2 regions of the Gilliamella sp. Fer1-1 genome follow, and region 1 is predicted to be linked to the other one. Evidence: riboswitches for the same ligand, from Rfam matches in the RefSeq annotation. Region 1 holds a riboswitch; the other holds the start of a gene.

Region 1 (20,058 bases):
CGAGGTCACACGAAAATCACCTGCCCGTTAAAAATTTGTATTGCCGCATCAAATAGCTTGCCTGATGATGATGGTTTGGCTGCTTTTGCAGATCGCTTTTTACTCCATCTTTTTGTTGAACCTGTTGCAGATAACTTCATCGAAGATATGCTTGCTGGTGGTTGGCAAGCCGAATATGCTGAAATAGATTCTTCCTTATCTTTAGATGAACTTGCTGAGCTAAGTGAGCAAGTCAAAAATGTTAATCTTGATAAAATTTTTTCGCCGTTTGCGGATGCAATTAGATTACTCCGACAAAATGGCATTAGCTTATCGGATAGGCGTGTAGTTAAAACACTAAAGCTTATTGCAGCAGCAGCTTTGGTTAATGGAAGGCTTGAGGCTGAAAAACAAGATTTATGGCCACTGTTTTATGTTTTACCTACCATTGATACGCAGCAGAGAGGGCAAGAGATATTAAAAGATGTCTTTACATTATCTAATAATTCTCAACTTTTTTATGCTACGGAGTCAGCAGCTCAACAACCCAACGCTCGTTTAGAAAGATTGATAGAGCTTGCTACACATTGTGTAAATAATGATGCTCAACAAATAGAAAGTGTCTTACGTGAAATTGATGCCAATTATTCCGTTGATACCATTCCAGAGCAACTAAAGCAGTTAAGAACGCAATTAATTGATTTGATAGCCCAGAATGTGTAGTGATACTTATATTCAATGGCATTGGCAACTTAATAATGATCCAGTAGTACCTGTCGCTGTGGTCGCTTGGAATGATGTTGTCCCACGCTTGTTTAATCATCTTAGACAAAACTTAAGTAAATATGATTTATCTAAATATCAATTTGTTAAAGGTGATAATTTTGTTGTGATTATTGGTGAATCCTCATTATTACCATGGGTAAATGGTGTGCAATATGCGATGATTGATAGCCAAGAACCACGACTTTGGTTACCATGCCATGCTAAACCGTCGATATCTTTGTTTTTATTGGCTGAAGCTATTGGTTATAAGTTTAAATGTGAGCAGATGCTTTTATGGGATCAGCCTAAAGCGGTTATTCCTTTAGCTAAAAAGTGGCCATTAACCAAAGAGTTTCTTGAATATGTCAAATAATCCATTACCCAAACCGTTTCGAGCTTGGCAACCTTGGTTATCATGGTTCGATGAAAATTTGCAACCGATAGTAGCGGATCTACTTTTACAACTTAATAACCTGTTAGGACCAACAAAAGAAAGCCGATGGAAAGATCAACAATTTTTATCAGGTTTAGGGGATTTAAAAAAACGTGGCAGCTATGATCATTTATTGACAAGTGAATGGTTAATAGCGGAAGAAGAACCTGATGAATTTATTCGCCGAGCAGTGAGTTATGAGCATCTTTTTTTTACCCCCATGCAAGAAAAGTCCAAGGCGAATGGCGTTATTATTGCTTTATTTGATTGTGGTATTCTACAATTAGGTGTATCTCGCCTTGTTCACCTAATTTTGATGTTATTGTTAGAGATTCGTTCTCATAATCACCAAAGTCAGTTTTATTGGGGCATTATTCAAAATCGGCCTAATTTAAGATTATTTAAAGATATTGGCGATCTAAGATGTTTACTAAACAAGCGGACTACAACGCTTGCAACGGATAAAATGTATCGTCATTGGGCTAATTATTTTGAACAGTCGGAACAAATTTACGATGAATGTTGGTTAATTGGTGCGAATCCCCCTTTTACAGCTTTTTCAACACACCAAGTTAATATTGAACGATTAATTAAATCACCTGAAAAACTATCGGTAACAATAAATAGCAAAATAATGTCAAAACACTGTTATTTAAGCTTACCCGCTCCAATATTTTGTGAAAAAATGTTAGCGGGGCAATTTGCTAGCAATAGTGACTATGCAGAAATAATACAAAAGTCTATTGTTCCAATAAATATTGGATTTAATCCAATTATTTCGGCAAATGGTAAATGTATTTTGACATCAAACCTTGATAGTACTATGGCTTATTGTATTAGCATTACAGGGATCTATTCGCCTAAAAAAAATTGTCGGATTCAATACCACCACTTAAGTGGCTCTGTATTAGGGATGGATTTAAAAGGAAAGCGAATTGTGGCACTGCTTCACGATCAGCAAAGGCTATTTTTATGGCAGGCCAATAGTGAAAAGTTTGAGCTAGTCGAAAACCTGAATATAGATAAAGACAAACCATTAGTTGCCTTTTTGGGATTATATAATGTACATGGGTCCACTTTTTTGTTTATTGATTCGAATAGTTTGTTGTGTTCTTTATATTTTTTACCTAAAAAGAATGAAGTAATTTCACTTAAAACTATTAATAAAAATGTTGTGGCACTATTTAAATTGCATGATAGTGCTGCTTATTATTTCTATTTTGATGATCAAAATAGACTCTGTTTAACAGGTTATAATGCAGGTACTTATACTTATCGTTTGGTTGGAATTAAACATAAGTCTAATTTACAGTACCTTCTTACGGCTGAACAATTATGGCTAAAAGGTTTTGGTCGTTTAGCGATTGGTGATGAGCAACTGTGGCGTGTATTTACCGCTGAAAAAGAGTCGATGCATGTTACTGTACCTAATGAATGGCTTGTATTTGGATTGTTTTATGACTCGTATGATGGTAGAACCCACTTTTTAGTGATAAATCATGATAAAAAGCAAGTTGCGCTATTTGATTATGTCACTAATAGCATAAATATTTGTTTGCGTTCACCACATAAGATCGTAAGTTATAGTTATAACTCATTAGCTAAATCATTTACAGTCACTACTGACGCAGGTGAATTAATATTATATTCATTTATAACACAATCTATGCGATTAAAATTAAGTAAAATTGATTAATATATGACAAATACGGTTAACTTCATACGAATCCCGACTTTAAAGGGGACACAAAATATTGCTGGTATATGGTTTCCTGCTCAATGGTTTGATAGCGTACAACGACGACGGTTATTAATAAAATATTGGTTTTTAGGGTGTTCAATTTATCAATTTAAACAAGGTGATTTACTGAAATTTTCAACCACAAAAATGCTTAATTGTGATGGCTTGGAAGGTTGGCCACTAATTTTTCAAAATGGCATTTTGTGCTCCACCTTTTTGCCTGACAAATTTGAATCAAAAGTAGCGTATTATGATTTAGTGTTAGTTTCGGGTAATGCAATTACTTCATACAGTTATGACGATGCAATTAAAATCGATCCTGCTCAGTGGGTAGATTTAGATAAATATCAATTATTTGAAACAGAAGATTATACTATTGAAGTTGTTTATGATGATTTGCTTGACTTTACAGAAGATGGTAAACCCATTGGCCAAATATTTGATGGTAAAATACCCTCTCCAAGCCCTAAAATGATGAGATATATTAATGAGCAAAGGGAAAAAAGCCAGCAAAAAAATTTTGATCAACAGACTAACTCTAGCGCTACTAATGCAGCGGAAAAAAGAAAGCCTTTTCCCTTATGGATTTATTTTGTATTTACATTTATATTTATATTTATATTTATATTGTTAAGATTATTGGCGATTTTTAGATATAAAAATTCAGATACTGTTTCGGCTTTGCAAGGCTCCCCTATTAATAATAATTATCAAATTTTAGCTACTTTATTGTTAACTTTGGGGGGAGTTATCTTATTTGCTATGGTTATTAGCATGATAATCAAAACTGTCAAATATGCTAAAGCAATTAAACGAGGAGAGATTTCTAATAAAATTAAAGTAAAAACATTTACTTACAAGATGAAGAGTAGTGATTTGCCGCAAACTTATAATCCTAATAGTTCTCCTTTGCCTGCTCGTCAGAATCGCGAAAAACAAAAACCAAGCCGATGGCGTAATTATTTATCATTATTTTCAATAGTTTCTAAACTAAGCCATTTGATTGCGCTTCGGCAAGGTAATTATATCGAAACCATGTTAAAAAAGTTTGAGCAAGGCAACTTAGAAGACGCTTTACGCTATGCAATTCCGATTAATAACAATAGCCCTTCAAAAGGGCAAGCTTTTGGTGTCCCTAAACCGCGTAATAAATTATCTTTGAGCGAGTCGGTTTATGGTAATTCATCATCAATCTATCTTGAGGAGAAATTACAAAAGCATTTGCAGGTTTTGTATCAGCAGAGTTTTGAAAAATTAGCCAAACAAGATCGAGTGGAAGAGGCGGTTTTTGTTTTGGTTGAATTGTTAAATAATTTGGATGAAGGCTTAGAATTTTTAATGCAAAGAAAGCGTTACAAACAAGCCATGGAATTAGCTATTGCGCGTGATGCAAAACCTGAATTAATCATAAAACTTTGCTGTTTAGCAAATGATTGGAATAAAGCAGTGATGATAGCAAGGCGTGATAATGCTTTTGCTAATGCTATTTTGATGCTTGAAAAAGATCAACCAGAAATAGTGGATAGGTTAAGATTAGAATGGGCAAATGCATTGGCTGATCGAGCGGAATGGTTAGCAGCGATAGATGTTATTTGGCCATTACCAAAATATCGTTATCTTGCTGAAGAATGGTTTAATAACATTGATAAACTAGATGCACAGGCAATAGATGCAAAAGCAATAGTTAAACGTTTAATATTAATGCCTGAGTCGATTGATAAACTTGAAGATCGCTTGACGGAGATAAAAAATAACCCAGATTTTTATCAAAAAAGATTAGGTATTGCTCAACAAATATTAGAACAACAACAATATATTGAAAATTTACGAAGTTTGTTACGTGTATTGATTAACAATATTCTAGCTGATGTAGTCACTTATCCAAATGAATTTACCAAAGTAGATATAGCAAAGTTGATTGAGCTCACTCAAGATAAATCTTTAAAAATTGATATGCCCAATTCTTCGTTAACTTTAGCAAGACATAAGCCTTTATTAGAATCTAATCGGCTTCTTCTTTATATTTGCCCAGAAGCAGGTTACCGTTCAATTTATCATATGGCTGTCTTGACTGATAATAATTATTTATTGGCGTTAGGTGAAGCAGGCATCATTAAAGTTGATAGGCAAGGTAAACAACTTGCTCATTTTATGATTCCAGCTGAAAGATTAGTGATATCTCATAATCGTTTACAGGTTTTGGCATTGGTAAAAAGAAATAACTATTACCGTATTCATAAACTTGATTTAAGTACTGGCAAATTCATTGATTTAGGTGTTGTCCAATTTCAGCAATGTCATTGGACATTTGATGGTATCAATTGGACAATTGTTAATAATAACTGTATTGAAGTGATTAATATAGGCAATACACTAGCGGTTGTTTGGCGAGTCGATTTATCGCCTAATTCTGTGTTACAAATAGCAATAAAAGATCATCAAGAGGCAATATTAACAGTTAATCCTGAGAATTGTTGTGAAGCATTTTACTATAGTATTCCTGAACGTAGACTAATAAATAGACGAGATATTGAAAATGATGGTGATAACGTATTGTTAAGTGATGAGTTAAGAATATCATATTTAAAATATGATTATATAACCAATCAATTATCACATGTTTTTAATAAATTTAACTATGAAGTAATTCCATTAACGATGAGTGAGAAACAATTTAAGAATCTTCATGTTTTAGCAATTGGTCAGATAATTGCGCTGTGTGTGAATCAAGAAGATAGTATTGGTTATAATATTCATTTATATCACCCTGATAGCAACCAGATAAAAATGATCATTGATTGGCATTCATCAATGCCTGTTTCTGGTTTGTGCATTGATGGTGAATATTGTTTCTTTGATAAACAAGGTCGAGTATTACACGTTAATGTTAAGGAAAATAAAGTAACCTCGTTTTCGATCTAACATAAATAGGTGAGAATTTGGGTAAATTAATGGCGCCTTAATGGTACTAGACATTTTTATCTAAAAAGAGTATGGTGTGCGCTTTGTTACGTGGTTCGTGAACCTCCCACGCTAAAAAACTAAGGAAAATTATGAATAAAGTTACACTACTTGGCGATCAATCTGTTCGCTATCCTACAACCTATTGTCCTGAAATACTCGAAACGTTCGATAATAAACATCCAACTAACGACTATTTTGTTAAGTTCAATTGCCCAGAATTTACTAGCCTTTGTCCTATCACTGGGCAGCCTGATTTTGCGACGATTTATATTTCATACGTACCTAATATTAAAATGGTTGAAAGTAAGTCGCTCAAGCTATATCTCTTTAGCTTTCGTAATCATGGTGATTACCACGAAGATTGCATCAATATTATTATGAAAGATCTTATTAAACTAATGGATCCTAAATATATTGAAGTCTGGGGAAAATTTACCCCTCGCGGCGGAATCTCTATCGATCCTTATGCAAATTATGGTAAAGCCGGCACTAATTGGGAACAAATAGCGATGAGCCGTTTGGCTAATCACGATCTTTATCCTGAAAAAGTCGATAATCGCTAATTCAATTTACCCTAACAGGAAACTCTCAATGCAAACTCGTAAAGCACTAGTGATATTTTCTGGTGGGCAGGATTCTACTACCTGTTTACTGCAAGCCATTGCTGATTATGGTCGTGAAAACGTCGAAACCATCAGCTTTCAATATGGTCAACGTCATGCTATTGAACTTGAAAAAGCCAAGTGGATTGTTGAAGATCTTGGCGTTAAGCAAACCGTGGTGGATACCTCGGTGATTAAACAGACGACCAATAATGCTTTGATTGATGATTCACAACAAATCACCGCAGCCAAAGAAGGCGATTACCCTAATACTTTTGTGGATGGACGTAATATGCTGTTTTTGCTTTTGGCTGGTTGTCATGCCAAGCAACACGGTATTAGTGACATTATTATTGGCGTTTGTGAAACCGATTTTAGTGGCTACCCTGATTGTCGTGATATTTTTATTAAATCAATGAATGTATCGATGAATCTTGCTATGGATTATAATTTCAATCTCATTACCCCTTTGATGTATTTGACTAAAGCTCAAACATGGGAAATGGCTGATAAACTAGGTTATTTGGATTATGTCCGCGACCATACTCATACTTGTTATTACGGAGTTGATGGTGGATGCGGCAAATGCCCGAGCTGTATTCTTCGAGATAAAGGATTAACACAATACCTTAATCATTCAAATTAATTGAAACACTGGGTTCACTTACCCCATTAAAAAAGGACAAATTTATGCACCTGAACGCTAATTCAGAACATATAAACCAATTTACTCACGCACAGCAAATCAAGGCTCTAAGCTGGCTTTCGTTTTTTCATATTTTGGTTATCGCTTCCAGCAATTATTTAGTACAAATTCCATTTGATATTTTTGGTTTTCAAACCACTTGGGGGGCGTTTACTTTTCCATTTATCTTTCTTACCACCGATTTAACTATTCGGGTATTTGGAGCGAGTTTAGCTAGGAAGATAATTTTTGTGGTGATGCTCCCCGCATTGCTATTTTCATATGTGATTTCCGTACTATTTTTTGAAACACATTGGGTTGGTTTATCGGCATTGACGGAATTTAATAGTTTTGTTTTTCGAATTGCATTAGCAAGTTTTGCCGCTTATTTAGTTGGACAATTGATGGATATTACTGTCTTTAACTATTTAAGAAAAAATAAATCGTGGTGGGTTGCACCAACAGCATCGGCTATCTTTGGTAATGGTATTGATACTATTGTCTTTTTTGCTATTGCCTTTTATCAAAGTAGCGATGAATTTATGGCAAATCATTGGGTCGAAATTTCTTTAATGGATTACAGTTTTAAAATTATCATTTGTGGCTTATTCTTTTTGCCTCTTTATGGTGTGATTTTAAATTTTATCCTAAAAAAATTAATGTTTGTCTCCAAAACTAATTAATCGTTATAACCTAAATTCCATTGACTTATCTTAATAAACTAAAACTCATTAATTATTTTTGATGAGTTTTAATTCTATTTTCAATGCATGCAATAAAGATTATAAAAAACGTTCAGAAAAGCTATTGATTCTATTGAAGTTTTTCTTTCTGGTATTTGCAATAAAATTGCTCAATCTGTTGCTACACGCTTTGCTAAAAAGCGAAGAACTGTGCATAATATATATATAAAATATAATCAATATCAATAATAATAAAATATGAGGTGGGAGGTGGACAAAGTATGGCATTAATAAAACATTTAGCTATATTTAGCCTATTGTTAGCTTTAGCGGGGTGTGACAATAAAGAAATAGAACAAACAGTAAATGCAGAGCAATCATCACCGCAATTAGCAACAGAAGTTATTGATAACAGCAACACGACCAAAATTGGTGAGCCTAATGAAAATAATAAAATAGCGCAAGATCAATCACCAACAACGGTTTTTAATCCCACACCAGAATTAATCGAAAAATATCATGGTAAGGCCTTAACGGTCATAGATAGTTCCGAAACCATTCTGGATGGTTCTAGCACGTTGGTTGTAACCTTTTCTGTTCCTTTAAATCCTAAGCTTAATTTTTCTAATTTGCTTCGTTTAGTTGATAAAAAAATGGGTAATGTTGATGGAGCTTGGGAGCTGTCAGATAATGGACTCGAATTAAGGCATCGATACCTTGAACCCAACCGTGAATTAGAGCTCACTATCGATAAAATGTTAGTTGCAATTAATGGCAACAGTTTAAAAGAAGTCTACCAAACCGAATTTAAAACTCAAGATCGCCAGCCGTTTGTTGGTTTTGCCAATAGTGGTGTTTTACTGCCTAGCAAATCAATGAGTGGTTTACCGATTACTACGCTTAATGTTAATAAAATTGATGTTAACTTCTTTAAAATCAAACCTGAACATTTATCGGATTTTATTTCTGATTATGGGTTTATTAATCAAATAACAAGTTGGAACTCAAATAATATCAATAAATTTTCTGATTTAGTTTATTCATCTCGCTTTGATCTTAACCCTAAACGTAATTTTCAAGAAACGGTATTGCTTGACTTATCCTCAATTTCTCAATTACAGCAAGAAGGTATTTATTTTGCTGTTATGAATCAAGCGGGAACTTACAATTATTCCAACCCTACATCACTATTTTCGATTAGCAATATTGGTATTGCTGTTCATGCATATGAAAATGGTAAATTATCAGTGCTTACGCATGCACTAGACAATGGTCAGCCTCTTGGCGACGTTGATATATTGATTTTATGTAATAAAAGTATTCGAGAGAGCAATAAAAACTGTTCCACTATTTTAGCTAAAACTGATACAGACGGTTATGCTGAAGTAACCTTACCAAAAGGTATGGATTATGCTTTACTTACCGCAAATAAAGGGCAACAAATTTCTTTTGTAAATTTAGATCGTAATGCATTAAATTTAAGCAAGTATAACTTAGTCGGTTCGGCTTTTTATCAAAAACAGCTATTTGTTTTTGGCGCTCGTGATTTATATCGCCCTCAAGAAACGGTTTATTTTAATGCGCTTTTACGTGATGCTAATGGTAAGCCATTGCCAACCCAACCTATTGTGGTTGATGTTATGTTACCTGATAATCAAATTGTTGAAAATTTTACTATCAATGCTAAAGCTGACTCAAATGGCTTATATCAGTGGCAATATGTTATTCCTGCTAATGCAGCAACAGGTAAATGGGCTTTTCGTTTTAATCTAGGTGATGATAACTACCGTTATGCCGGGTTTCATGTGGAAGAATTTTTGCCAGAACGCATGGCAATGGAAATTACAACCGCATCAGACAAGCCGGTTATCTTGGATAAGAATGTCAGTTTTAATGTTAAAGGCTGGTATCTTTATGGTGCTCCAGCAATAGGTAATAACTTAGAAGGTCATGTTTATCTTAAAAAAGCAGATTCAATTGTTAACTTAGCCAATTATAAAATTGGACGTGTGACTGATGATAATCTTGATCGCCAACTTGATAATATTGACATAGTTCTGGATAAAAATGGGATTGCACAAGTTGGCATTGATACTAGCGATTGGGGTAAATTAAGCTCTCCAATTAAAGTTATTTTACAAGCAAGTTTGCTTGATTCTGGTGGGCGCCCTGTTACGCGTTATGCAAGCCAAACAATTTGGCCAACTGAAAAAATGCCTGTGGTACGTGCGTTGTTTTCTCAATCGCTTTATTATGATTGGTCAACAGCTCGTTATGAAAATAGTCCCACAGTTGATAAAGGTGCTAATGCTGAATTTGAAGTTGCCTATGTCAATACTGACGGAAAAAAGCTAGCATCAAATCATTTAAAAGCAAAAATTATTCGTGAACGCCGCAACTATTATTGGAGTTGGTCTGACGATGCAGGGTGGCACCAAGAATCTAATTCCAATGAATTTGTTGTTCAAGAACAACCACTAACTATTGATGAAAATGGTACAGCTAAAGTAAGTTATCAAACAGAGGATTATGGATCTTATCGTATTGAAATTGTTGATACTACAAATAATATTAGCAGTAGTTTACGTTTTCGAAGTGGTTACAATTGGGAAGATAACACAAATGCTACAAATGCTGTTCGGCCTGATCAAGTTAAACTAAGCCTTGATAAAACTGCTTATTCAGTTGGTGATACCGCTAAAGTACGAGTACAAGCTCCTGTTGCTGGATCAGGCTATATTTCACTTGAAACTAATGACGGAATGTTATGGAAAAAAGATATTGCTGTTGATGATCAAGGTCTAGATGTTGAGATACCAATTAAAGACTGGGGGCGCCATGATATTTATATTAATGCTATGATCATTCGCCCATCAACCGATGCTGCTGTACAAACAATTAAACGAGCAATTGGTTTACTTTATTTGCCAATTGACACGTCAAATCGTCAATTAACCGTGAGCCTTGACGTTCCGCAAAAAACAGAGCCAGAAAAAACAATTCCAATTAAAGTTAAAATAGATAAAAACGCAATACAACAAGATCACAAAGTAACCGTATTGGTTTCAGCCGTTGATTCGGGGGTATTGAACATTACTGGTTTTGCAACACCTGACCCATACAGTGCATTCTTAGGGCGTAAACGCTATAATGTTGATCTTTACGATGTATATGGCAAATTGATTGAAGGCAAAGGGCGTAATGTAAATATAAGTTTTGGGGGTGATGCTTTACTCGGTGCAGAAAATACAGGGGGTAAAACACCATTAACTGACGTTAATGTTGTTGCCCAGCAATTGCAAACTATCGAATTGAACAATGAAGGTGAGGGGGTTGTTAATCTTACTTTACCTGATTTTAATGGCGAATTGCGCATAATGGCTCAAGCATGGGATGATAGCCGTTTTGGTAAAGCAGAACAAACTATGATAGTCGCTTCACCAGTGATTGCAGAGCTATCCACTCCGCGATTTTTATCTGGTGGTGATCAAGCCACATTAGCGCTAAATCTTCATAATTTAACCGAAAAAAAACAAACAATACAGCTTGAAGTTTCAACAGGAGGTTTGATTTTTCAAAATTCGGTAAACACTACAGCAATAACTTTAGAAAGCAAGCAAAGGCAGATTATTCAATTGCCTGTTGTTGCTAATTATGGCTATGGGCAAGGATCTATAACAATTAATGTTAAAGGGATTTTGTTAGATGATGGTTCAAATTACCAAATCAAACGTTCATGGCATGTAGGCGTTAGACCTGCTTATGCTGCGACCACAAAATACTATGCGGCAGCAATAAATGGTGGTGACAGCTGGGTTTTACCTGAAGATAGTATTGCCGAAATGATTGAAAATACGATTGATGGTAAATTGATTGTATCAAATCAACCACCGCTGAATATAGCTCAGTATATCAAGTCGTTATTGTCCTATCCGTATGGCTGTTTAGAACAGACTATTAGTAGCTTAATGCCATCATTATATGCAAACCAAGAACAGCTGGCTGCATTAGGAATCAAAACTGAATCGGATACCAAACGTCGCGAAAAAGTACAAGCAGGGATTTCTCGAATATTATCAATGCAACGTAATGATGGTAGTTTTGGTTTATGGACTAAAGATAGTTCAGAAGATCATTGGTTAACCGTGTATGCGACCGACTTTTTATTGCAAGCTAAAGAGCGTGGTTATAATGTTAATAATGCTGCACTTGATGCGGCTATTTCTCGTATTAACCAATATATTTATGATGTGAATGCATTTAATAGTTTACAAAACTATAATGATAATTCACAAGTAAGCGACTACACGCAATTTGCAACTAAAGCTTATGCCTTAGTTGTACTAACCAAACAAAATAAAATCACTGTACCTGTACGTAATGAAATTAATAAAATGTATCAACAGATCACCGCAAGCGATTTTAAGGTGTTTTCGCCGTTGCCAGTTGCTCAATTAGCATTATCAGCCAAACTTGCAGGTTTTGAAAATATCTATAACAGCTTAATGCCACAAGTATTTACAAAAAGTTACGACAATCAATATCCTTGGCTTGGAGAGTATGGGAGTGCAGTTCGTGATAATGCGTTAATTTTAGCTTTATTGATTGAAAACAAGTTGAGTATTGATAAACAAGCTGACTACTTAATCCATTTATCTGATTTACTCAATGATACTCGCTATTTTTCAACCCAAGAGCTTAGTGCATTATTTGTGGCGGGTTGGTCATTGGATCAACATAAATCTTCAAAGCAATTTAATGTTACAATTAATAAACAGAGCAATGATGTAGATACTAGCTTATCACGCTCACTCGATTTTGCTAATTTAGCAAATGGATTAACGATTTCGAATCCAGAAAATGCACAGCCACTTTATATTAAATTGACCGTTTCTGGTTATGGTAAAAAAACCCCTGCGCCAACAAGTGATGAAAATAAATTAACAATTAATCGCTCTTATTATGATTTAAAAGGAAATAAAATCCAACCTGATCAGATAAAAGTAGGTGATTTAATGGTGGTTTTATTAGATGTCAACGCTCATAAAGAAGCTATTCATGATGCATTAATCGTTGATTTCTTACCTGCTGGACTTGAAATAGAAAATCAAAATCTAACTAACAGTAGTGTCAGCTTACAGGCGATCCCTGAATTAGCTAATCTATTGAAAGATGATGATAGTAATGATATCAAACATCAAGAATTCCGTGACGATAGATTTGTTGCTGCGGTTGATATCAATCATTATGTGAGTGAAGATTCTTATCGTTCACGTGTAGCTTACTTAGTTCGGGCTGTAACAGCTGGTAATTATAGGGTTCCGTATCCTTATGTTGAATCAATGTACCACCCAGATAGATTCGCTGTTGGTCAATCGCTTAACTTCATGTCTATTGTTGAACGCAAATCAGAATCGAATAATGCCGAGCAATAATAGCATTGGTATTAGAATTGATTAATAAAATACAAACAAAACGATGATCCGCTAACGAAAGTTAGCGGCACCATTTTATATTGAACCATAGATTTTTTGAGGCTTTTTGACAAAAATGAAAAAGCGCCTGCTAAAAATTCTGGCTTTATTGCTTTTTGTAATCCTACTATTAGTTGGTATTTTTTTTGTTGCCGATTGCTTATTTCCAATATCAATAGCAAAACAAAAAAACACACAAACAATTCTTGCACAAGATGGCACTCCGCTTTGGCGATTTGCTGACGAAAACGGTGTGTGGCGATATCCTATCAAATTAGATGAAGTGCCCAATGATTATCTTGATGCTTTATTAAATTATGAAGATCGCTATTTTTATCATCATTTTGGCGTTAACCTAGCATCATTACTGCGCGCAGCTTGGCAAAATATTACCAATAAAAAAATTATTTCAGGTGGTAGTACTATTTCAATGCAGGTTGCAAGGCTGCTTTACCCTCACGATCGCACCATGATAGGTAAGCTGAAACAAGTGTTTAGAACGCTACAACTTGAGTTGCACTTCAAAAAAGATGAAATTTTAACTTTATATATTAACCATGCACCATTTGATGGCACAATTGAAGGTTTAGGCGCTGCCAGTTGGTCATATTTTGGTAAAGCACCAAAAGCATTAACGCGTAGCGAAAGTGTCTTATTAGCTATATTACCTCAAGCTCCTAGTCGTTTGCGCCCAGATAGATACCCTGAAAGAGCCAAAAAAGCTCGAGATAAAGTTCTAACAAGGTTGTCTCAATACCAAATATGGTCGCCCGATATGATAAAGCAAGTTCAAAAAGAAGAAGTTTGGGTTTATCCACGTAAAAAGCCACAGCTTGCGCCTTTATTAGCTCGCAGACTCAGTCAGCAATACCCTAATATTGACATTATTCATTCAAATATCGATCTATCGCTTCAATATAATCTTGAAGATATTGCTAGAAATCGAAAAAACCAGTTACCACCTAAAACTTCACTTGCTATTTTAGTTGTCGATCATACCGATATGACTGTAAAAGGTTATGTTGGCTCAGCTGATTTTAATGATAAAGAACGATTTGGCCAGGTTGATATGATCAGTGCACTACGTTCACCGGGATCAACATTAAAGCCTTTTATTTATGCATTAGCGATTGATGATGGCATGATTCATTCTGAATCATTATTGCAAGATACACCTCGAATTAACTCTGATTACCTTCCTACTAATTTTGATAAGAGCTTTTATGGTCCAGTAAGTGCTTCAGAAGCGCTAAAAAATTCGTTAAACCTACCAGCGGTTCAACTAATTGAACACTATGGCCCTAAAAGATTTACTGGTAACCTTGTGGATATTGGTTTATCCCTTGTATCTACTGGTAATAATCCTAATATTTCATATATATTAGGAGGTGCATCGCTAAGAATGGATAATTTAGTTAGCGCATATAGTGCTTTTGCACGCCATGGACAAGTCAGTCCTTTACGATTTACGCAAATCGAACCACTGTTAAGTAAACCATTTATTAGTGATGGGAGTGCATGGATCACAAGGCAAATGTTAATTAATAACCAACAACTTGCCTATAAAACAGGGACTAGTTATGGCTATCGTGACGCTTGGGCAATGGGTATCAATCCTCGCTATTTGATTGGTATTTGGGTTGGTCGCCCAGATGGTACCCCCGTTGTTGGTCAATATGGTACTATCACAGCGGTGCCAATTTTGCGACAGGTTAACACGCTATTACTAAATAAAGAACGGCGATTGAATCGTCCATTACCTGTGGTGATCAAACCAGCAACCGTTACCTTACACAAAATTTGCTGGCCATCAGGGCAAATACTGCCTATAACTGATGAAAACTGCCATCGTCAAAAAAGTGCTTGGATATTAAATAACATGGTACCGCCAACGCTTGATACTCTTGCATCGCTTAATAATAACATCTATCGCTCAGGCTGGGTGACTATTTGGGTAAATGATGAAGGAAAACGAGTATCAGCAGACTGTAGAAATGCGCATAAAAAACAGATTGCACTTTGGCCAATAGCATTAGAAAATTGGTTATTACCCAAAGAACGCCGACAATCAAGGCTCCCTGAGGTTGATAAAAATTGCCCCATTCTTGGTAAAGATACCTTTTCGCCACTGAATATTATCGGATTGCGCGATAAGCAATTGGTAAAACGCCTACAAGGGCAAAACGATGTCACCATTGATTTAATACCACAAGGTGGCAACGGTGATAAATGGTGGTTTCTAGATGGCGAACTCATTGCGCACACCCATAACGAACAAAAAGCATCTTTAACTATCACTCAAAAAGGCTTACATAACCTTTTATTGTTAGATCAGAGTGGGCAAATTGTGCGAATGGCATTTACTTTCGATTAATCATATAGAAAGCAAATTTATGAACATTAGATGAACATTATTTGTAGAATTTGCTAGCGTTATTCACTGTATTAATCAGTATAGTATACAGGCGTCAGAGTAAAATATTTAAAGAAGCATATTGTTAATTGATCTTTTCTTCCATCACATTTAACAAATGCCTCCTTTATTTTTGTATTGTAAAATTTATATTAGATATCGCAATTTATTGATGAAAAATTATAATAAAACCTAATCATTATTATAAAATTTTAAAAAAGGCATAATGCTACCATCAGGCATAAAAACACGATCATTATTTTTTTCTTTGTTCAGAATAGCTTGATCAACATTGTACCCTAAAAGATTAGATAAAATATATTTATTCATCAACCCACTTAAATAACCGGTTGGGCTTCGAAACGACTCTACAAATTGACAGTTATAACGATCATTTGTTGATATAAACATAAACGGAATTAAAAATTGGTCAACATTTGTGTTACTTACACCATGCCCAACATTAACGATTTCGCCATGATCCGAGGTATAAATTAAGGTATAATTATCGCTATATTTGTTAATAACATCATACAATGCTTTCACTGTACGATCTGTATGATGGATGGTCAGATCATATTTTTCAGCATCAGGTAAAGCTTGCTTATCAACTTCATCATAATTTTCATAAGGTTGATGGCTTCCTCGTAAGTGTACGAAAATGAATTTTTTGGGTGAATTGTCTTTTTGGAGCGTTCTTTCTAATAATTGACTTAAATGAATATCATGCTTGCCTTTACCAAAAGCGACAACATCACTTTTACGTGCAATAAAACCAAATTTAGTATCAAATGACCCTTTAATCTCCTGAGCAGGTGAGGCTAGCCAATAAGTTTTGTAATGATTGAATTTAGCCATCTCAATAATCGATTTATTATTAAATAAATTATCATCGCTTTCTGGAACATTAAATGAAAGTGTTAATGCTAATGAATCTCTTGTAATAGCGGCAACAGAGTGGCTGTTTTGAATAATACAAGCCCCATTTTGACCAAGAATTTTGGTTATAAACGGTGTTGTTTGTTTATGGTAACCGTAAGCACTGTATCGGGTTGCTAATGAAGATTCGCCCATAATTAATACTACTAAATCGTTATCAGATTTATTGGGTGGTAAAAGAATAGCTTCATTGAATTTTTCAAGCTCATTTGTATTAGAATAGATATCTGTTGATACAAAACTAGCTAAAAGGTAGGATAAGTTACCCAAAACAGCAGGGTGAGTAAAACGAAGTAGGCTTGTGATTTCTTTATAATTACCACGTTTAATGTCATTATTTAAAGATGAATTTATTGTTACAATAGCAACAATAAACAAAACGATTATATAAAAGAACAAAGGGGCAACGGGGTTTAATTTAACAGTAATTATTTTTTTTCTAAAAATAAATAAAATAAAGTAAGTCGCAATTAATGCGGGGCCTGTTATGATTAAAACTTGTTTAGACATTGACAGAGCTTCATTAGAAGTCGTATCTATAATAGAATCAAGTACGCCTGTTGATATTATTTCTCCATAATAAATGAAATAACTGATTTCGGATAAAAATAGAAATAAAGATAGTGTGCTAAGCGTAACAATAAAATAATGGCGACTATAAATGCCTATATGCACAAGTGCAATAAAACACCATGTTGTTGTTAAGTTTATATAAAATAGTAGATTTTTAAAAACAGATTTGTTAAACAGAAAATCGGATTTTGTTATAACGATATAAGCCCAAATAGCACTAAAAACGGTATAAAGTAGCAATAAAATTGCAGTTTTTCTTTTAATAATTTTACTTATTTGCATAGCTTATCTTGTTTTATTATTAATTTAGTGTAGCCAGTAGATGATTATACTACTGAAGTAAGTATTTTCTTCATATAAAAGAGTGGGTTGTTTTCTAAATTATATGCAATTTTTTGTTAAAAAATACACTTATTTTGGTTAAAATAGCAAGCACTATTGTTCAAATATCAAAGTAGCTTGTGTATAAGCATATAGAAGTAAAATAGTATTAAAGGAGAATATAATGTATTTACTTGCAATTAATATACAGATTAAAGCTTTTTTAGCTCAATTTATTAAAAATAAACAAGCTATATCGGCGATTGAGTATGCTATTATTTCGGCTGGTATTGCGGCAACCGTATTAATTATCTTTCAAGGAAGATCGGGATCGATTATGTATGATATGTTTGATAATGTATTTACATCGATAAAAAATCGATTAGGAGTGATTGCTAGTTGGTAATGATATGCAGTACTTATCATTGACAAAATGGGTTAATTATTTTTATTTGTTATTATTAAACAATAATTAGAATGTCAAATTACCTAAAATTTTATGCTACTAAACTCGCAAGTTGATTCTGATATAGAATTTACTTGCATTGTTTACAGTATTAGGAGAAAAATCTGTCATGAATATCTATAAAATACAAAATTAACGCCTTGTCATTGAGAAGAGATTTAGCGTTTATACAATAACAAGCCACAGTTACCGGCTTAGCGTTGAGATTCAATGTCAGCCGCCTCCACTATTTATAAAGCATCAAAACTTTGGTGTAAGCCACAATTAGGCTCAAATGAACGTTATAAAACAGTAAAATATGGGTTTAACAGGTTGGTTAAAGTTGACAAAATGATAGAAGAAGGTCTAAAACGGCAAGCAAAGCGTTATAACAAAAATTATTGGATGTTTATGGCAATAAATCGCAATTCAGCTCAGTTGTATTTTTACAGTATGATGTGTTAGTACAAATACCTTACACCATTGATATTATGTGTTCTGAGATAATAGCACCGAATACAAAGGGGGCTGTTGAATATACCTTTGTTAAGTTTTCCAAGTCAATAAAATCAATTAAAAGTTGACTGAGTTCGCCAGTCCTTAAACCAGTGTTAAAGTTGAGCAAGTGATAAGGACATTAATGGAAATTGGCATGAACAAAAAGTATTGGCCAATGCAATTGTCCGACAAGCCAAATTCCGTTATTTTATTAATTTTTACAATACTGTTAAACCACATAAAAGTTTAAATGCTGCTATGCCTTATGAGATACTTGAATTTTATTTTTGCCAAAATGTGTAAGCAATCTGAAGAAATCCTATCCATAAAAAATAATTTTTCTCATTTGTTATTTTGATAAAAAACATTTTAGTTAAAAAATATACTGAAAAAACAAGCAATTATTTTTTAATTTCATGATTAATAATAAATTATTGTCAATTATTTTTTATTTTCCATCTTGGCAAGCAATATAATTGAGTATATTATACGCCCACTTTCTGTTTAGAAAGTGATATTTTAAAATAAAAGAAATGTAAGAAATATTTAAAGGAGAAAATTATGATGTATTTATCAGCACTTCGTGCGCAAGCTAGAAATTTTGCAGGCAAATTTGTTAAAAACGAAAAAGGTGTTACGGCGATTGAATATGCTGTTGTTGCAGCAGGTGTTGCAGCAGTAGTATTAGTTATCTTCAATAAAAATAGTGGTCCTGTATATAGTATGTTGTTTGATGTATTTACAAATCTTAAGACTAAACTTGTGGACACTATTGGTTCTGGTAGCCGTCAGTAACTAATAGGGTGTATTAATTTATTTTAGTAGATGGTTATTATTAATAATTTGTATCATACTATATAGTTATATACACCTAATTGTACTGCGTGAGGATGATCTATTAGGGTTATCCTCACAATATAGGATAAAAGTCAGCAGGAGCAATTGGTGGCTTCTGTTAGTATTACAATTACAATGAAAATATACTATGGCTAGTGATGGATTTAAGTTTTCTAATGAGTGGGGCGAAGTTCGTGATTTAGTGTTTCAAGTTCTCGATCTTGAACTAATTGAACAATTAAAGGGCGATCCAAACCAAGTTCTTCGTGAAGTTCAATCAGTAATCAGAAATATTATTAATTCTGGCGGTGCTCGTATCACAGCAGACGAATCGAGTGTGTTGGCAAGTATGATTTGCGATGAAATTGTCGGTTACGGTCCAATAGATTCGTTGATGAAAGATGAAGCCGTTAATGATATTTTAGTAAATGGTCCTTATAGCATTTATGTTGAGCGCGGAGGAATTCTTAGTAAATCCGATAAGTTTTTTATCAACGAGCGCCAACTTCTTGATATTGCAAGGCGTTTAGTTAACAAAGTTGGCAAAAATATCGATGAATCACATCCCTTAGTTGACTCACGTATGCCTGATGGTAGCCGCCTCAATGTTGTTATTCCGCCCATTGCCATTGATGGCACATCCATGTCAATTCGTAAATTTGGTACTGGTCGTCGAACATTCCATGATTTAATAAAGTTTGGTTCT
Region 2 (4,351 bases), on a different contig from region 1:
AACTTATTTTGTGGATTATGTGTTTGGAGAACATTTGTGATTATCAATACCCCTTTTTACTAGCAAAGCTTAAAGAATCGACATAAAGCCACTTCATACCAACAAAAACCACTAAAGAATGGAGCAAAATGAAGTTATTTTATTAATTTAAGCAAATAGTGACTTATCTAATTAACTTTCATTATCTTTTTATTTAAAAATTTCTATTCAATCTCATTCTCCAATATTTAACGAGTTAGATTGAAAAATAGACACTATTCAATATCTGCAAGTTTATGACTTTGTATATTCAATAACCATTTATTATCTAATCGATTTTCGTTAATTTTTCCCAGTAGTTTTATGGTATCAAATATATTGAATGCACCATCTTTTTCACAAGGTGAAAGATAATAGCGTTTTGCCTGTATTTGAGTTTCGATATATTGGCAAAAAGCAATAAAATCACGGTGGTTTTCGGTAACAATTCGCACTTCATTGGCTGTTGGTTGGACTATTTTTTGATAGTGCGACTGGTAGCAAAATTTCGGGCTGAGGGCAATATAATCAATAAGCGCATCGACTTTGCCAAGACCGTTACTTTCAATGGCAATAAAATAACCAGCATTTTTTAATGGCAAAAGTAGCTGTGGTAACGCTTTAACCCTAGTGGGTTCACCCCCTGTAATAATAATGTTTTTACTTTTGTATTCGCTTACTTTTGCTATTAATGCCTCTAAGGTAAATCGAGTAAATTGGCGAAAGTTAGTATCACACCAAGCACAATTTAAATTACAGCCTGCAAAGCGGATAAAAATAGCAGGCATTCCCGTATTATAACCTTCGCCTTGTAAAGATTCGAAGATTTCAACTATGCGAAATTCGATCATTTTGGGCTCCGATAATATTCACAATATGAAGTTGGTGTTTCCCATAATTTGATCATCGAAACAGGCAAATATTTAGATAAGCAATCAAAAATAAATTTACTCATCCCCTCTGCAGTTGTTCGGCACGGTAAGGCAAAGACTTTGCGATCCATTTCTTGCAATAATGTAGCAATACGGCACTCATTTCTATTATTTTGATTATAAAGGTAAGCGTGATCAAAAGGATCGACAATATACTTTTTAACAATCATTTTTAGATCGGCATAATCCATTACCATATCTTGACTTGAACCACTATCGATAAGATCACCGCTAATTTCGACTAATAAGCGGTAAGTATGACCATGCAGGTTATGACACTTTTTATTGTGTCCATCTAGCATATGACAAGCATCAAATTGAAACTCTTTGGCTATTTTGAACATGTTGTATTCCTAGTTTTTTTACGTGGGATGGGTTACGAACCACGGTTAGCACGCCTAACAAAATAAAGGTGTTAATATAATGGATAAAAGTTGATTTGTCATCTTTCAACACTGGTTGAACGTGTATTTATATATTGCAAACAACTTTATTTTGATGCTAATTAAGTTTTTTAAATACTCGCTAATTTACTGTACAAATTTTATAAAAAATATTTTAAATTTGCTCTTGAAATTTAGGTTGCAACACTCATTTAGATATCATGCAAATGGGTTGAATGTATACACGTTTAACTCAAATCTATTGCTCAGGAGATAAATACGATGAGGTTAGATAAATTAACAAACAAGTTTCAACAAGCTTTAGCTGATGCGCAGTCAATGGCATTAGGTAAAGACAATCAATATATAGAGCCTGTGCATGTTCTATCAGCCATGCTTAATCAAGAAGGCAGCAGTGTAGCGCCATTGTTAGCTTCAGCGGGTGCAAATGTAGCTATTTTACAACAAGAATTAACTCAGGCGATTGATCGATTACCGCAAGTTCAGGGTGTGGGTGGGGAGGTTATTCCATCACAAGAGTTTGTCCGTACACTTAATCTGTGCGATAAATTATCGCAAAAAAATGGTGACAGTTATATATCATCAGAGCTCTTTATCTTAGCAGCTTTAGAAGATAAAGGGAGCCTAAGTGATATTCTTAAAAAATCAGGTGTCAATAAAGACAAGTTTAGCCAAGCCGTCAATCAAGTAAGAGGTAGTGATAACGTGAATGATCCTAATGCAGAAGATCAACGCGGTGCGTTGAAAAAATATACCATTGATTTAACGCAACGAGCAGAACAAGGCAAACTTGATCCTGTTATTGGGCGTGATGAAGAAATTCGTCGAACTATTCAGGTATTACAACGTCGTACTAAAAATAATCCCGTATTAATTGGTGAGCCGGGCGTAGGTAAAACCGCTATTGTTGAAGGATTAGCACAACGTATCGTTAACCGTGAAGTACCTGAAGGATTGCGTAATAAACGCGTTTTATCATTAGATATGGGTGCCTTGATTGCAGGTGCAAAATATCGTGGTGAATTTGAAGAACGTTTAAAGGCCGTACTTAAAGATTTAGCGAAAGAAGAAGGCCGTATTATATTATTTATTGACGAAATCCATACCATGGTTGGTGCAGGAAAAAGCGATGGTGCAATGGATGCTGGTAATATGTTAAAACCAGCACTGGCTCGAGGGGAATTACATTGCGTTGGTGCAACAACGTTAGACGAATATCGCCAATATATTGAAAAAGATCCTGCGTTAGAGCGTCGTTTTCAAAAAGTGTATGTTGCCGAGCCAACTGTTGAAGACACGATTGCTATTTTGCGAGGATTAAAAGAACGTTACGAATTGCATCATCATGTGCAAATTACCGATCCAGCCATTGTCGCTGCGGCAACGTTATCGCATCGTTATATTTCTGATCGTATGTTACCTGACAAAGCGATTGATTTAATTGATGAAGCGGCATCAAGTATTCGTATGCAAATGGATTCAAAACCGGAATCGTTAGATCGACTTGAAAGACGTATTATTCAACTCAAACTTGAGCAGCAAGCGCTTAAAAAAGAGTCTGATGATGCTAGTAAAAAACGTCTTGAGATGCTAAATGATGAACTTTCTGAAAAAGAAAAAGAATATGCATCACTTGAAGAAGAATGGAAGTCAGAAAAAGCGGCTGTTTCGGGTACGCAAAGCATTAAAGCTGAACTTGAAAAAGCACGTACTGAAATAGAGCAAGCACGTCGCGCTGGTGATCTGAATAAAATGTCTGAATTACAATACGGTAAAATTCCAGAACTCGAAAAGAAACTTGCTTCAGCAACACAGTTAGAAGGCAAAACAATGAAGTTATTGCGCAACAAAGTGACTGATAACGAAATTGCTGAGGTGTTGTCTAAAGCGACCGGTATTCCAGTTTCTAGAATGCTTGAGAGCGAAAAAGACAAATTATTACATATGGAAGATGCCTTACATAAACGTGTAATAGGTCAAAATGAAGCGGTTGTTGCTGTAGCTAATGCGATTCGTCGTAGTCGGGCTGGGCTTTCTGATCCTAATAAACCAATTGGCTCGTTCCTCTTTTTAGGACCAACAGGGGTCGGTAAAACCGAACTTTGCAAATCACTGGCTAACTTTATGTTTGACAGCGAAGATGCCATGGTACGTATTGATATGTCAGAGTTTATGGAAAAACACTCCGTTGCTCGCTTAATTGGTGCACCTCCAGGCTATGTTGGTTATGAAGAAGGGGGGTATTTAACCGAAGCGGTAAGGCGTCGTCCATACTCAGTGATATTACTTGATGAAGTTGAAAAAGCGCATCCAGATGTTTTTAATATCTTACTGCAAGTATTAGATGATGGGCGTTTAACGGATGGTCAAGGTCGCACGGTTGATTTTCGTAATACCGTCATAATTATGACATCAAACTTAGGATCTGACTTAATTCAAGGTCAAGTTGATCTAAGTTATGACGAAATGAAAGCTCTAGTAATGACAGTTGTAACTAAACATTTTAGACCAGAATTTATTAATCGTATTGACGAAACAGTGGTATTCCACCCATTAGGTCAAGAAAACATCAAAGCGATTGCAAAAATTCAGTTGGCGCATGTTGAAAAACGCTTAGATGAACGTGGTTACCAAATGGATATTACTGATGCAGCGCTTGAACATCTTGCTAAAGTGGGCTTCGATCCAATTTATGGTGCAAGACCGTTAAAACGCGCAATTCAACAAGAGATTGAAAATCCATTAGCGCAACAAATACTGTCAGGCAAATTAGTCCCAGGTAAAACCATTCATTTGGATTTAGTTGGTGATAATATTGAAGCTAAACAGTAAGCAAACATAAATTTATAAACCGACCTGTTAGGGTCGGTTTTTTTATATTAGAATGGCGTTATCGTTTAGCAAAAAAACTTGAATTTTTTGTATAAAGAATAATAGCGTCACCCTATAATTTATGGCGTTTTACATTATTAGACAAGTTAACGGTATTTGTTGAAT

What was found. A riboswitch is a leader RNA that binds a small molecule or an ion and turns the genes downstream of it on or off. The one in region 1 is predicted to bind preQ1.
Region 2: another riboswitch for preQ1. It lies ahead of queD (6-carboxytetrahydropterin synthase QueD); the one in region 1 lies ahead of queF (preQ(1) synthase).

The regions. Positions count from the first base shown of each region.
Region 1 covers NZ_LZGX01000118.1:7,190-27,247, reverse strand. Annotated here, with positions in the region: gene A9G28_RS12885 (AAA family ATPase) at 1-702, shown strand, start outside; gene A9G28_RS13220 (bpX5 domain-containing protein) at 695-1,117, shown strand; gene A9G28_RS12875 (hypothetical protein) at 1,107-2,873, shown strand; gene A9G28_RS12870 (bpX6 domain-containing protein) at 2,877-5,840, shown strand; PreQ1 riboswitch class I at 5,925-5,969, shown strand; gene queF (preQ(1) synthase) at 5,972-6,445, shown strand; gene queC (7-cyano-7-deazaguanine synthase QueC) at 6,474-7,130, shown strand; gene A9G28_RS12855 (7-cyano-7-deazaguanine/7-aminomethyl-7-deazaguanine transporter) at 7,202-7,852, shown strand; gene A9G28_RS12850 (alpha-2-macroglobulin family protein) at 8,134-13,287, shown strand; gene pbpC (penicillin-binding protein 1C) at 13,403-15,700, shown strand; gene A9G28_RS12840 (phosphoethanolamine transferase) at 15,932-17,533, opposite strand; gene A9G28_RS12835 (Flp family type IVb pilin) at 17,757-17,978, shown strand; gene A9G28_RS13215 (hypothetical protein) at 18,249-18,482, shown strand; gene A9G28_RS12825 (Flp family type IVb pilin) at 19,077-19,310, shown strand; gene A9G28_RS12820 (CpaF family protein) at 19,501-20,058, shown strand, end outside.
Region 2 covers NZ_LZGX01000086.1:191-4,541, reverse strand. Annotated here, with positions in the region: gene A9G28_RS09790 (7-carboxy-7-deazaguanine synthase QueE) at 255-869, opposite strand; gene queD (6-carboxytetrahydropterin synthase QueD) at 866-1,294, opposite strand; PreQ1 riboswitch class I at 1,298-1,343, opposite strand; gene clpB (ATP-dependent chaperone ClpB) at 1,616-4,186, shown strand.